3 regions of the Bacillus sp. LJBS17 genome follow, and region 1 is predicted to be linked to each of the others. Evidence: a T-box and tRNA genes for the amino acid it is inferred to sense, from the RefSeq annotation. Region 1 holds a T-box; the other regions hold tRNA genes.
What was found. A T-box is a leader RNA that pairs with one kind of tRNA and senses whether it is charged. The one in region 1 lies ahead of thrS (threonine--tRNA ligase), so its partner is inferred to be a tRNA-Thr.
Positions count from the first base shown of each region.

Region 2: it encodes a tRNA-Thr, which carries the amino acid that the T-box ahead of thrS (threonine--tRNA ligase) is inferred to sense. The anticodon was not compared.
Region 3: it encodes a tRNA-Thr, which carries the amino acid that the T-box ahead of thrS (threonine--tRNA ligase) is inferred to sense. The anticodon was not compared.

Region 1 covers NZ_CP079759.1:3,832,020-3,835,283, forward strand. The annotation lists gene thrS (threonine--tRNA ligase) at 1-1,833, opposite strand, end outside; T-box leader at 1,887-2,108, opposite strand; T-box leader at 2,140-2,361, opposite strand; T-box leader at 2,395-2,623, opposite strand; gene KXZ66_RS19825 (MFS transporter) at 2,670-3,264, opposite strand, start outside.
Region 2 covers NZ_CP079759.1:164,091-167,354, reverse strand. The annotation lists rRNA gene KXZ66_RS00985 (16S ribosomal RNA) at 1-1,335, opposite strand, end outside; tRNA gene KXZ66_RS00980 (tRNA-Ala) at 1,508-1,583, opposite strand; tRNA gene KXZ66_RS00975 (tRNA-Pro) at 1,592-1,668, opposite strand; tRNA gene KXZ66_RS00970 (tRNA-Arg) at 1,696-1,772, opposite strand; tRNA gene KXZ66_RS00965 (tRNA-Gly) at 1,804-1,878, opposite strand; tRNA gene KXZ66_RS00960 (tRNA-Thr) at 1,939-2,011, opposite strand; tRNA gene KXZ66_RS00955 (tRNA-Asn) at 2,014-2,088, opposite strand; rRNA gene rrf (5S ribosomal RNA) at 2,134-2,249, opposite strand; rRNA gene KXZ66_RS00945 (23S ribosomal RNA) at 2,383-3,264, opposite strand, start outside.
Region 3 covers NZ_CP079759.1:93,479-96,742, forward strand. The annotation lists rRNA gene KXZ66_RS00490 (23S ribosomal RNA) at 1-1,141, shown strand, start outside; rRNA gene rrf (5S ribosomal RNA) at 1,197-1,312, shown strand; tRNA gene KXZ66_RS00500 (tRNA-Val) at 1,335-1,410, shown strand; tRNA gene KXZ66_RS00505 (tRNA-Thr) at 1,415-1,490, shown strand; tRNA gene KXZ66_RS00510 (tRNA-Lys) at 1,527-1,602, shown strand; tRNA gene KXZ66_RS00515 (tRNA-Leu) at 1,609-1,691, shown strand; tRNA gene KXZ66_RS00520 (tRNA-Gly) at 1,732-1,806, shown strand; tRNA gene KXZ66_RS00525 (tRNA-Leu) at 1,821-1,906, shown strand; tRNA gene KXZ66_RS00530 (tRNA-Arg) at 1,916-1,992, shown strand; tRNA gene KXZ66_RS00535 (tRNA-Pro) at 2,020-2,096, shown strand; tRNA gene KXZ66_RS00540 (tRNA-Ala) at 2,105-2,180, shown strand; rRNA gene KXZ66_RS00545 (16S ribosomal RNA) at 2,353-3,264, shown strand, end outside.

The sequences.
Region 1 (3,264 bases):
TTGGCGGACGTTTACCGCATCCTCCTGCTCCTCATGATCTCCAAGCACCAGCACGTACGGGATTTTCTGCACCTGCGATTCTCTGATTTTATAGCCCAGCTTCTCATTGCGCTCATCAATGCCGGCTCTTATCCCCACCTGCTTCAGCTCCGCCTGCACCTTTCTGCAATAGTCTAAGTGAACGTGCGAAACCGGTATGATTTGAACCTGGAGCGGTGCGAGCCAGACTGGAAAAGCCCCGCCGTAATGCTCGATCAAAATGCCGAAAAAACGGTCGATTGAGCCGAAAACCGCTCTGTGGATGACAACGGGACGAACCTTCTCATTGAGTTCGTTGATATATGTTAAATCAAATTTTTCCGGCATTTGAAAATCAAGCTGAATTGTCGCGCATTGGTGGCTGCGTTTCAAGGCATCTTTTATGTGGAAATCAATTTTCGGCCCGTAAAACGCTCCATCACCTTGATTGATCTCATAAGAGAGGCCAAGCTCCTCAAGGACGCGTGCTAAGGCACGTTCCGATGCTTCCCAAAGGCTGTCATCGCCCAATGAATCCTCCGGGCGAGTCGAAAGCTCAACTGAATACTCGAAACCAAATGTCCGATATACCTCATCAATCAGCCGAATCGCTTCTTTGATCTCACTCTCAATCTGATCCTCCCGAACGAAAATATGGGCGTCATCCTGACAGAACGTCCGAACGCGAAGCATTCCGTTTAAAGCGCCGCTGTATTCATGGCGGTGCACCTGTCCGAATTCCGCCATGCGAATCGGCAGATCCCGATAAGAATACAGGCTGTTTTTAAAGATGAGCATGTGGCCGGGGCAATTCATCGGCTTCATTGCGAATCTTGTATCATCCACTTCTGAAAAGTACATATTGTCGCGATAATGGTCCCAATGGCCTGACTGCTCCCATAACCGCTGATTCATCATAAACGGCGTACGCACCTCATCGTAGCCGGCATTTGTTTGCAGCTCACGCGAGAAGCGCTCCAGCTCATTGCGGACAATCTGCCCTTTCGGCAAATAAAACGGCATCCCCGGCGCTTCTTCAGAAAACATAAACAGTCCTAACTGTTTGCCGAGCTTGCGATGGTCTCGTTTTGCCGCTTCTTCCAGCATATGCAGGTGCGCATCCAAATCTTTTTTCTTTTGAAACGCAACCCCGTACACCCGCTGCAGGACTTCATTTTTGCTGTCTCCGCGCCAATAAGCGCCTGATACTCTTGTCAGTTTGAACGCCTTGATCATCCCTGTAGAAGGAAGATGCGGCCCTCGGCACAGGTCAACGAATTCCCCTTGCTGGTACAGTGTGATATCCTCCCCGCGCGGAATATCCTTTAAAATCTCAAGCTTGAGCCGCTCGTCTTTTTGTGCAAACAGCTCTTCAGCTTCTTCGTAAGAAACCTCTATACGTTTGATTTCAAGGTTCTCATTTATTATGTTTTTCATTTCTTTTTCGATGGCCTCTAAGTCTCCTGATGCCAAGCTTTTCCCCAGCTTCATGTCATAGTAGAAGCCGTCTAGAATCACAGGCCCTACCCCCAATGACACTTCGCCGTACAGCCGTTTTACTGCTTGGGCCAGCACGTGAGCTGTTGTGTGGCGAAGCACCTGCAAGCCTTCTTGTGAATCGAGTGTGACAATCGAAAGCTCAGCATCCTCCTCCAGCTTGAAACTGAGATCAACAAGCTTGCCGTTGACCTGACCTGCGGCCGCCTTCTTTTGCAGACTGGAACTGATAGAACCAGCCGCTTCTTTGATTGTGATGCCTTTCGGATATTCCTGGATCTGTCCGTCCGGAAGCTGAATGTGTACATGTTTGCTCATTTTAGAACACTCCTTATTCATTGTTGTATATAAAAAAACACACCCGTCCCGCAGATAGGGACGAGTGTGTGATTAACCCGTGGTTCCACCCAAGTTCCCGACAAATACTATATTGTCGGCTCGGTGCTGTAACGCAGCATAGACGGCATTGGATACTTCAGTTCCCCAATGCTGCTCCAAGGCGGTAAATGATATTCCTAAGCTGGGAAGCTCTCACCTTTCCTTCCCTCTCTGAAAACCGTAACTATCATTCATGTCCTTTTCATCGCATGTATTCAATTCATAAAAAAACACACCCGTCCCACAGATAGGGACGAGTGTGTGATTAACCCGTGGTTCCACCCAAGTTCCCGACAAATACTATATTGTCGGCTCGGTGCTGTAACGCAGCATAGACGGCATTGGATACTTCAGTTCCCCAATGCTGCTCCAAGGCGGTAAATGATATTCCTAAGCTGGGAAGCTCTCACCTTACCTTCCCTCTCTGAAAACCGTAACTATCATTCGTGTCCTTTTCAACGCATTTATGTAGTTCATATAAAAAAACACACCCATCCCTCTAAAAGGGACGAATGTGTTGATCATCCGTGGTTCCACCCAAATTCCCGATCAATTACACATGGTGATCGGCTTAAAGATGCTGTAACGCAGCATGACGGTATCAGATACTTGTTTTCCCCGATACGGCTCAAAGGCGGTAAGCTGCTTTCCCTGCGTTAGGAAGATCTCAGCTGTCCTTCCCTCTCTGGAAACCGTAAAAAGCATCTCGTGTCCTTATCAGTGCCTGTTGTTTCAATAATTTTTTATATCTTACTATATATTCCCACAAAGCGCAATCAGTGATTTACATTTTTTTCTGACGCGGCAGTCCCGTTATGGGCAGCCAGAAACAGCCATACAAGTAATGCAGCGAGGCTGTATGCCGCTCCCATCATCAAAAACGTAAACCCGGCACCAGCATACCAAGTGGCGGACAGATGAATGATCACCCCGGTTATCGCTACGCCGACCAAGGCTCCGATTTGCCGGTTTGCATTTAACGCCGCACCGGCGATATTCGCATGTCTTTGCCCGGCAGCCTGCATGATCACAGTTGTCATGGCAGGAACTGTAATACCGGTACAGAGGTTCATAACAGACATCAACACCGCCAGCTGCCAATAAGGAAAATCCGGAGAAATCAGCACAAACAACAGCAATGCAATGATACAGCTGACCGACATTGATACAAACATAAGCTGACCGGCTTCAAACCGATTCGCCAGACGGGCAAACAGCAGATTGCCGATCACGAAGACCGCCATCATCGGGAGCAGCTCCACTCCAGCCATAAAGGAACTTGCCCCTCCTGCTTCCTGCAAAAAAAGGCTGAGCATAAACATGCCGCCAAAAAGGGCGAAATTCAGCAAAAACCCGATAAATTGGGCAGCT
Region 2 (3,264 bases), 520 kb from region 1:
GCAGTCGAGTTGCAGACTGCGATCCGAACTGAGAACAGATTTGTGGGATTGGCTTAACCTCGCGGTTTCGCTGCCCTTTGTTCTGTCCATTGTAGCACGTGTGTAGCCCAGGTCATAAGGGGCATGATGATTTGACGTCATCCCCACCTTCCTCCGGTTTGTCACCGGCAGTCACCTTAGAGTGCCCAACTGAATGCTGGCAACTAAGATCAAGGGTTGCGCTCGTTGCGGGACTTAACCCAACATCTCACGACACGAGCTGACGACAACCATGCACCACCTGTCACTCTGCCCCCGAAGGGGACGTCCTATCTCTAGGATTGTCAGAGGATGTCAAGACCTGGTAAGGTTCTTCGCGTTGCTTCGAATTAAACCACATGCTCCACCGCTTGTGCGGGCCCCCGTCAATTCCTTTGAGTTTCAGTCTTGCGACCGTACTCCCCAGGCGGAGTGCTTAATGCGTTAGCTGCAGCACTAAGGGGCGGAAACCCCCTAACACTTAGCACTCATCGTTTACGGCGTGGACTACCAGGGTATCTAATCCTGTTCGCTCCCCACGCTTTCGCTCCTCAGCGTCAGTTACAGACCAGAGAGTCGCCTTCGCCACTGGTGTTCCTCCACATCTCTACGCATTTCACCGCTACACGTGGAATTCCACTCTCCTCTTCTGCACTCAAGTTCCCCAGTTTCCAATGACCCTCCCCGGTTGAGCCGGGGGCTTTCACATCAGACTTAAGAAACCGCCTGCGAGCCCTTTACGCCCAATAATTCCGGACAACGCTTGCCACCTACGTATTACCGCGGCTGCTGGCACGTAGTTAGCCGTGGCTTTCTGGTTAGGTACCGTCAAGGTACCGCCCTATTCGAACGGTACTTGTTCTTCCCTAACAACAGAGCTTTACGATCCGAAAACCTTCATCACTCACGCGGCGTTGCTCCGTCAGACTTTCGTCCATTGCGGAAGATTCCCTACTGCTGCCTCCCGTAGGAGTCTGGTAGTGTCTCAGTCCCAGTGTGGTACGATCACCCTCTCAGGTCGGCTACGCATCGTTGCCTTGGTGAGCCATTACCTCACCAACTAGCTAATGCGCCGCGGGTCCATCTGTAAGTGGTAGCCGAAGCCACCTTTTATGTTTGAACCATGCGGTTCAAACAACCATCCGGTATTAGCCCCGGTTTCCCGGAGTTATCCCAGTCTTACAGGCAGGTTACCCACGTGTTACTCACCCGTCCGCCGCTAACATCAGGGAGCAAGCTCCCATCTGTCCGCTCGACTTGCATGTATTAGGCACGCCGCCAGCGTTCGTCCTGAGCCAGGATCAAACTCTCCGATAAAGTAGTTTGACTGACTACGCACATCGCTGTGCGATTTTTAAAAACTGAATTAACAGGTACGTTTTGTCTTGTTTAGTTTTCAAAGATCATTTTGTTTGTCCGCTTTGTTAAAGCAACTTTATTAGTATACAACGTCACTTCTTCAAAGTCAACAACTTTTTTAAAAAACTTTTGGTGGAGCCTAGCGGGATCGAACCGCTGACCTCCTGCGTGCAAAGCAGGCGCTCTCCCAGCTGAGCTAAGGCCCCATAAAAAATGGTCGGGAAGACAGGATTCGAACCTGCGACCCCATGGTCCCAAACCATGTGCTCTACCAAGCTGAGCTACTTCCCGATTCCCTATCTATTCTATTAAAAGATATGGCGCGCCCGAGAGGAGTCGAACCCCTAACCTTTTGATCCGTAGTCAAACGCTCTATCCAATTGAGCTACGGGCGCAATTCAATTTACAATATCCCGTTGGGATAAATGGAGCGGAAGACGGGATTCGAACCCGCGACCCCCACCTTGGCAAGGTGGTGTTCTACCACTGAACTACTTCCGCATATCGCAATAAAAAAAGCTTTCTCCTTATGAGAAACCTTGGTAATAATACATTTAATAAAGCTTCCAAGCGGGCTCGAACCGCTGACCTCTTCCTTACCATGGAAGTGCTCTACCTGCTGAGCTATGGAAGCAATGGCTCCGCAGGTAGGATTCGAACCTACGACCGATCGGTTAACAGCCGATAGCTCTACCACTGAGCTACTGCGGAATAATATAAAGCTTCATAAACAAACATGGTAGAATTAATAAATCTGCTTGGCGGCGTCCTACTCTCACAGGGGGAAACCCCCGACTACCATCGGCGCTGAAGAGCTTAACTTCCGTGTTCGGTATGGGAACGGGTGTGACCTCTTCGCTATCGCCACCAAACAAATGCCTTCAGGATGAAGGTACTGGGCGTTTCTCACAGGATGTGAGAGCCCTTAGCGGAGTTTCCTTACCTTCCGCCTTTAGAGAGGTGTTCTCTCAAAACTAGATAACAGGTGTGACATCATTCAAAAATATGGTTAAGTCCTCGATCGATTAGTATCTGTCAGCTCCATGTGTCGCCACACTTCCACCTCAGACCTATCAACCTGATCATCTTTCAGGGATCTTACTTCCTTGCGGAATGGGAAATCTCATCTTGAGGGGGGCTTCATGCTTAGATGCTTTCAGCACTTATCCCGTCCGCACATAGCTACCCAGCGATGCCCTTGGCAGAACAACTGGTACACCAGCGGTGCGTCCATCCCGGTCCTCTCGTACTAAGGACAGCTCCTCTCAAATTTCCTGCGCCCGCGACGGATAGGGACCGAACTGTCTCACGACGTTCTGAACCCAGCTCGCGTACCGCTTTAATGGGCGAACAGCCCAACCCTTGGGACCGACTACAGCCCCAGGATGCGATGAGCCGACATCGAGGTGCCAAACCTCCCCGTCGATGTGGACTCTTGGGGAGATAAGCCTGTTATCCCCGGGGTAGCTTTTATCCGTTGAGCGATGTACCTTCCATGCGGAACCACCGGATCACTAAGCCCGACTTTCGTCCCTGCTCGACTTGTAGGTCTCGCAGTCAAGCTCCCTTGTGCCTTTACACTCTGCGAATGATTTCCAACCATTCTGAGGGAACCTTTGGGCGCCTCCGTTACCTTTTAGGAGGCGACCGCCCCAGTCAAACTGCCCACCTGACACTGTCTCCCCGCCCGATAAGGGCGGCGGGTTAGAAGGTCAATACAGCCAGGGTAGTATCCCACCGATGCCTCCACCGAAGCTGGCGCTCCGGTTTCCAAGGCTCCTACCTATCCTGTACAAGCTGTACCAACATTCAATATCAGGCTGCAGTAAAGCTCCACGGGGTCTTTCCGTCCTGTCGCGGGTAACCTGCATCTTCACAGGTACTATA
Region 3 (3,264 bases), 450 kb from region 1:
TGAATAGTCCAGGCGACTGTTTAGCAAAAACACAGGTCTCTGCGAAGCCGTAAGGCGAAGTATAGGGGCTGACGCCTGCCCGGTGCTGGAAGGTTAAGAGGAGCGCTTAGCGTAAGCGAAGGTGCGAATTGAAGCCCCAGTAAACGGCGTACGTAACTATAACGGTCCTAAGGTAGCGAAATTCCTTGTCGGGTAAGTTCCGACCCGCACGAAAGGCGCAACGATCTGGGCACTGTCTCAACGAGAGACTCGGTGAAATTATAGTACCTGTGAAGATGCAGGTTACCCGCGACAGGACGGAAAGACCCCGTGGAGCTTTACTGCAGCCTGATATTGAATGTTGGTACAGCTTGTACAGGATAGGTAGGAGCCTTGGAAACCGGAGCGCCAGCTTCGGTGGAGGCATCGGTGGGATACTACCCTGGCTGTATTGACCTTCTAACCCGCCGCCCTTATCGGGCGGGGAGACAGTGTCAGGTGGGCAGTTTGACTGGGGCGGTCGCCTCCTAAAAGGTAACGGAGGCGCCCAAAGGTTCCCTCAGAATGGTTGGAAATCATTCGCAGAGTGTAAAGGCACAAGGGAGCTTGACTGCGAGACCTACAAGTCGAGCAGGGACGAAAGTCGGGCTTAGTGATCCGGTGGTTCCGCATGGAAGGGCCATCGCTCAACGGATAAAAGCTACCCCGGGGATAACAGGCTTATCTCCCCAAGAGTCCACATCGACGGGGAGGTTTGGCACCTCGATGTCGGCTCATCGCATCCTGGGGCTGTAGTCGGTCCCAAGGGTTGGGCTGTTCGCCCATTAAAGCGGTACGCGAGCTGGGTTCAGAACGTCGTGAGACAGTTCGGTCCCTATCCGTCGCGGGCGCAGGAAATTTGAGAGGAGCTGTCCTTAGTACGAGAGGACCGGGATGGACGCACCGCTGGTGTACCAGTTGTTCTGCCAAGGGCATCGCTGGGTAGCTATGTGCGGACGGGATAAGTGCTGAAAGCATCTAAGCATGAAGCCCCCCTCAAGATGAGATTTCCCATTCCGCAAGGAAGTAAGATCCCTGAAAGATGATCAGGTTGATAGGTCTGAGGTGGAAGTGTGGCGACACATGGAGCTGACAGATACTAATCGATCGAGGACTTAACCATATTTTTGAATGATGTCACACCTGTTATCTAGTTTTGAGAGAACACTCTCAATTTGTTTGGTGGCGATAGCGAAGAGGTCACACCCGTTCCCATACCGAACACGGAAGTTAAGCTCTTCAGCGCCGATGGTAGTCGGGGGTTTCCCCCTGTGAGAGTAGGACGCCGCCAAGCAATTGCACGTTAGTGCAATTATGGAGGATTAGCTCAGCTGGGAGAGCATCTGCCTTACAAGCAGAGGGTCGGCGGTTCGAGCCCGTCATCCTCCACCATTATGCCGGTGTAGCTCAATTGGTAGAGCAACTGACTTGTAATCAGTAGGTTGGGGGTTCAAGTCCTCTTGCCGGCACCACTTTTATATGATATAATACTCAAGTCTCTTGTAGAAGAGCCATTAGCTCAGTTGGTAGAGCATCTGACTTTTAATCAGAGGGTCGAAGGTTCGAGTCCTTCATGGCTCACCATTTTACGCGGGTGTGGCGGAATTGGCAGACGCGCTAGACTTAGGATCTAGTGTCTTTATGACGTGGGGGTTCAAGTCCCTTCACCCGCATTATATAGGATAACAGTTAGAAAAACTGGACATCCTGTCTGCGGAAGTAGTTCAGTGGTAGAACACCACCTTGCCAAGGTGGGGGTCGCGGGTTCGAATCCCGTCTTCCGCTCCAACTATACCATCCACGCCGGGGTGGTGGAATTGGCAGACACACAGGACTTAAAATCCTGCGGTAGGTGACTACCGTGCCGGTTCAAGTCCGGCCCTCGGCATTATGTTTTGCGCCCGTAGCTCAATTGGATAGAGCGTTTGACTACGGATCAAAAGGTTAGGGGTTCGACTCCTCTCGGGCGCGCCATATCTTTTAATAGAATAGATAGGAAATCGGGAAGTAGCTCAGCTTGGTAGAGCACATGGTTTGGGACCATGGGGTCGCAGGTTCGAATCCTGTCTTCCCGACCATTTTTTATGGGGCCTTAGCTCAGCTGGGAGAGCGCCTGCTTTGCACGCAGGAGGTCAGCGGTTCGATCCCGCTAGGCTCCACCAAAAGTTTTTTAAAAAAGTTATTGACTTTGAAGAAGTGACGTTGTATACTAATAAAGTTGCTTTAACAAAGCGGACAAACAAAATGATCTTTGAAAACTAAACAAGACAAAACGTACCTGTTAATTCAGTTTTTAAAAATCGCACAGCAATGTGCGTAGTCAGTCAAACTACTTTATCGGAGAGTTTGATCCTGGCTCAGGACGAACGCTGGCGGCGTGCCTAATACATGCAAGTCGAGCGGACAGATGGGAGCTTGCTCCCTGATGTTAGCGGCGGACGGGTGAGTAACACGTGGGTAACCTGCCTGTAAGACTGGGATAACTCCGGGAAACCGGGGCTAATACCGGATGGTTGTTTGAACCGCATGGTTCAAACATAAAAGGTGGCTTCGGCTACCACTTACAGATGGACCCGCGGCGCATTAGCTAGTTGGTGAGGTAACGGCTCACCAAGGCAACGATGCGTAGCCGACCTGAGAGGGTGATCGGCCACACTGGGACTGAGACACTACCAGACTCCTACGGGAGGCAGCAGTAGGGAATCTTCCGCAATGGACGAAAGTCTGACGGAGCAACGCCGCGTGAGTGATGAAGGTTTTCGGATCGTAAAGCTCTGTTGTTAGGGAAGAACAAGTACCGTTCGAATAGGGCGGTACCTTGACGGTACCTAACCAGAAAGCCACGGCTAACTACGTGCCAGCAGCCGCGGTAATACGTAGGTGGCAAGCGTTGTCCGGAATTATTGGGCGTAAAGGGCTCGCAGGCGGTTTCTTAAGTCTGATGTGAAAGCCCCCGGCTCAACCGGGGAGGGTCATTGGAAACTGGGGAACTTGAGTGCAGAAGAGGAGAGTGGAATTCCACGTGTAGCGGTGAAATGCGTAGAGATGTGGAGGAACACCAGTGGCGAAGGCGACTCTCTGGTCTGTAACTGACGCTGAGGAGCGAAAGCGTGGGGAGCGAACAGGATTAGATACCCTGGTAGTCCACGCCGTAAACGATGAGTGCTAAGTGTTAGGGGGTTTCCGCCCCTTAGTGCTGCAGCTAACGCATTAAGCACTCCGCCTGGGGAGTACGGTCGCAAGACT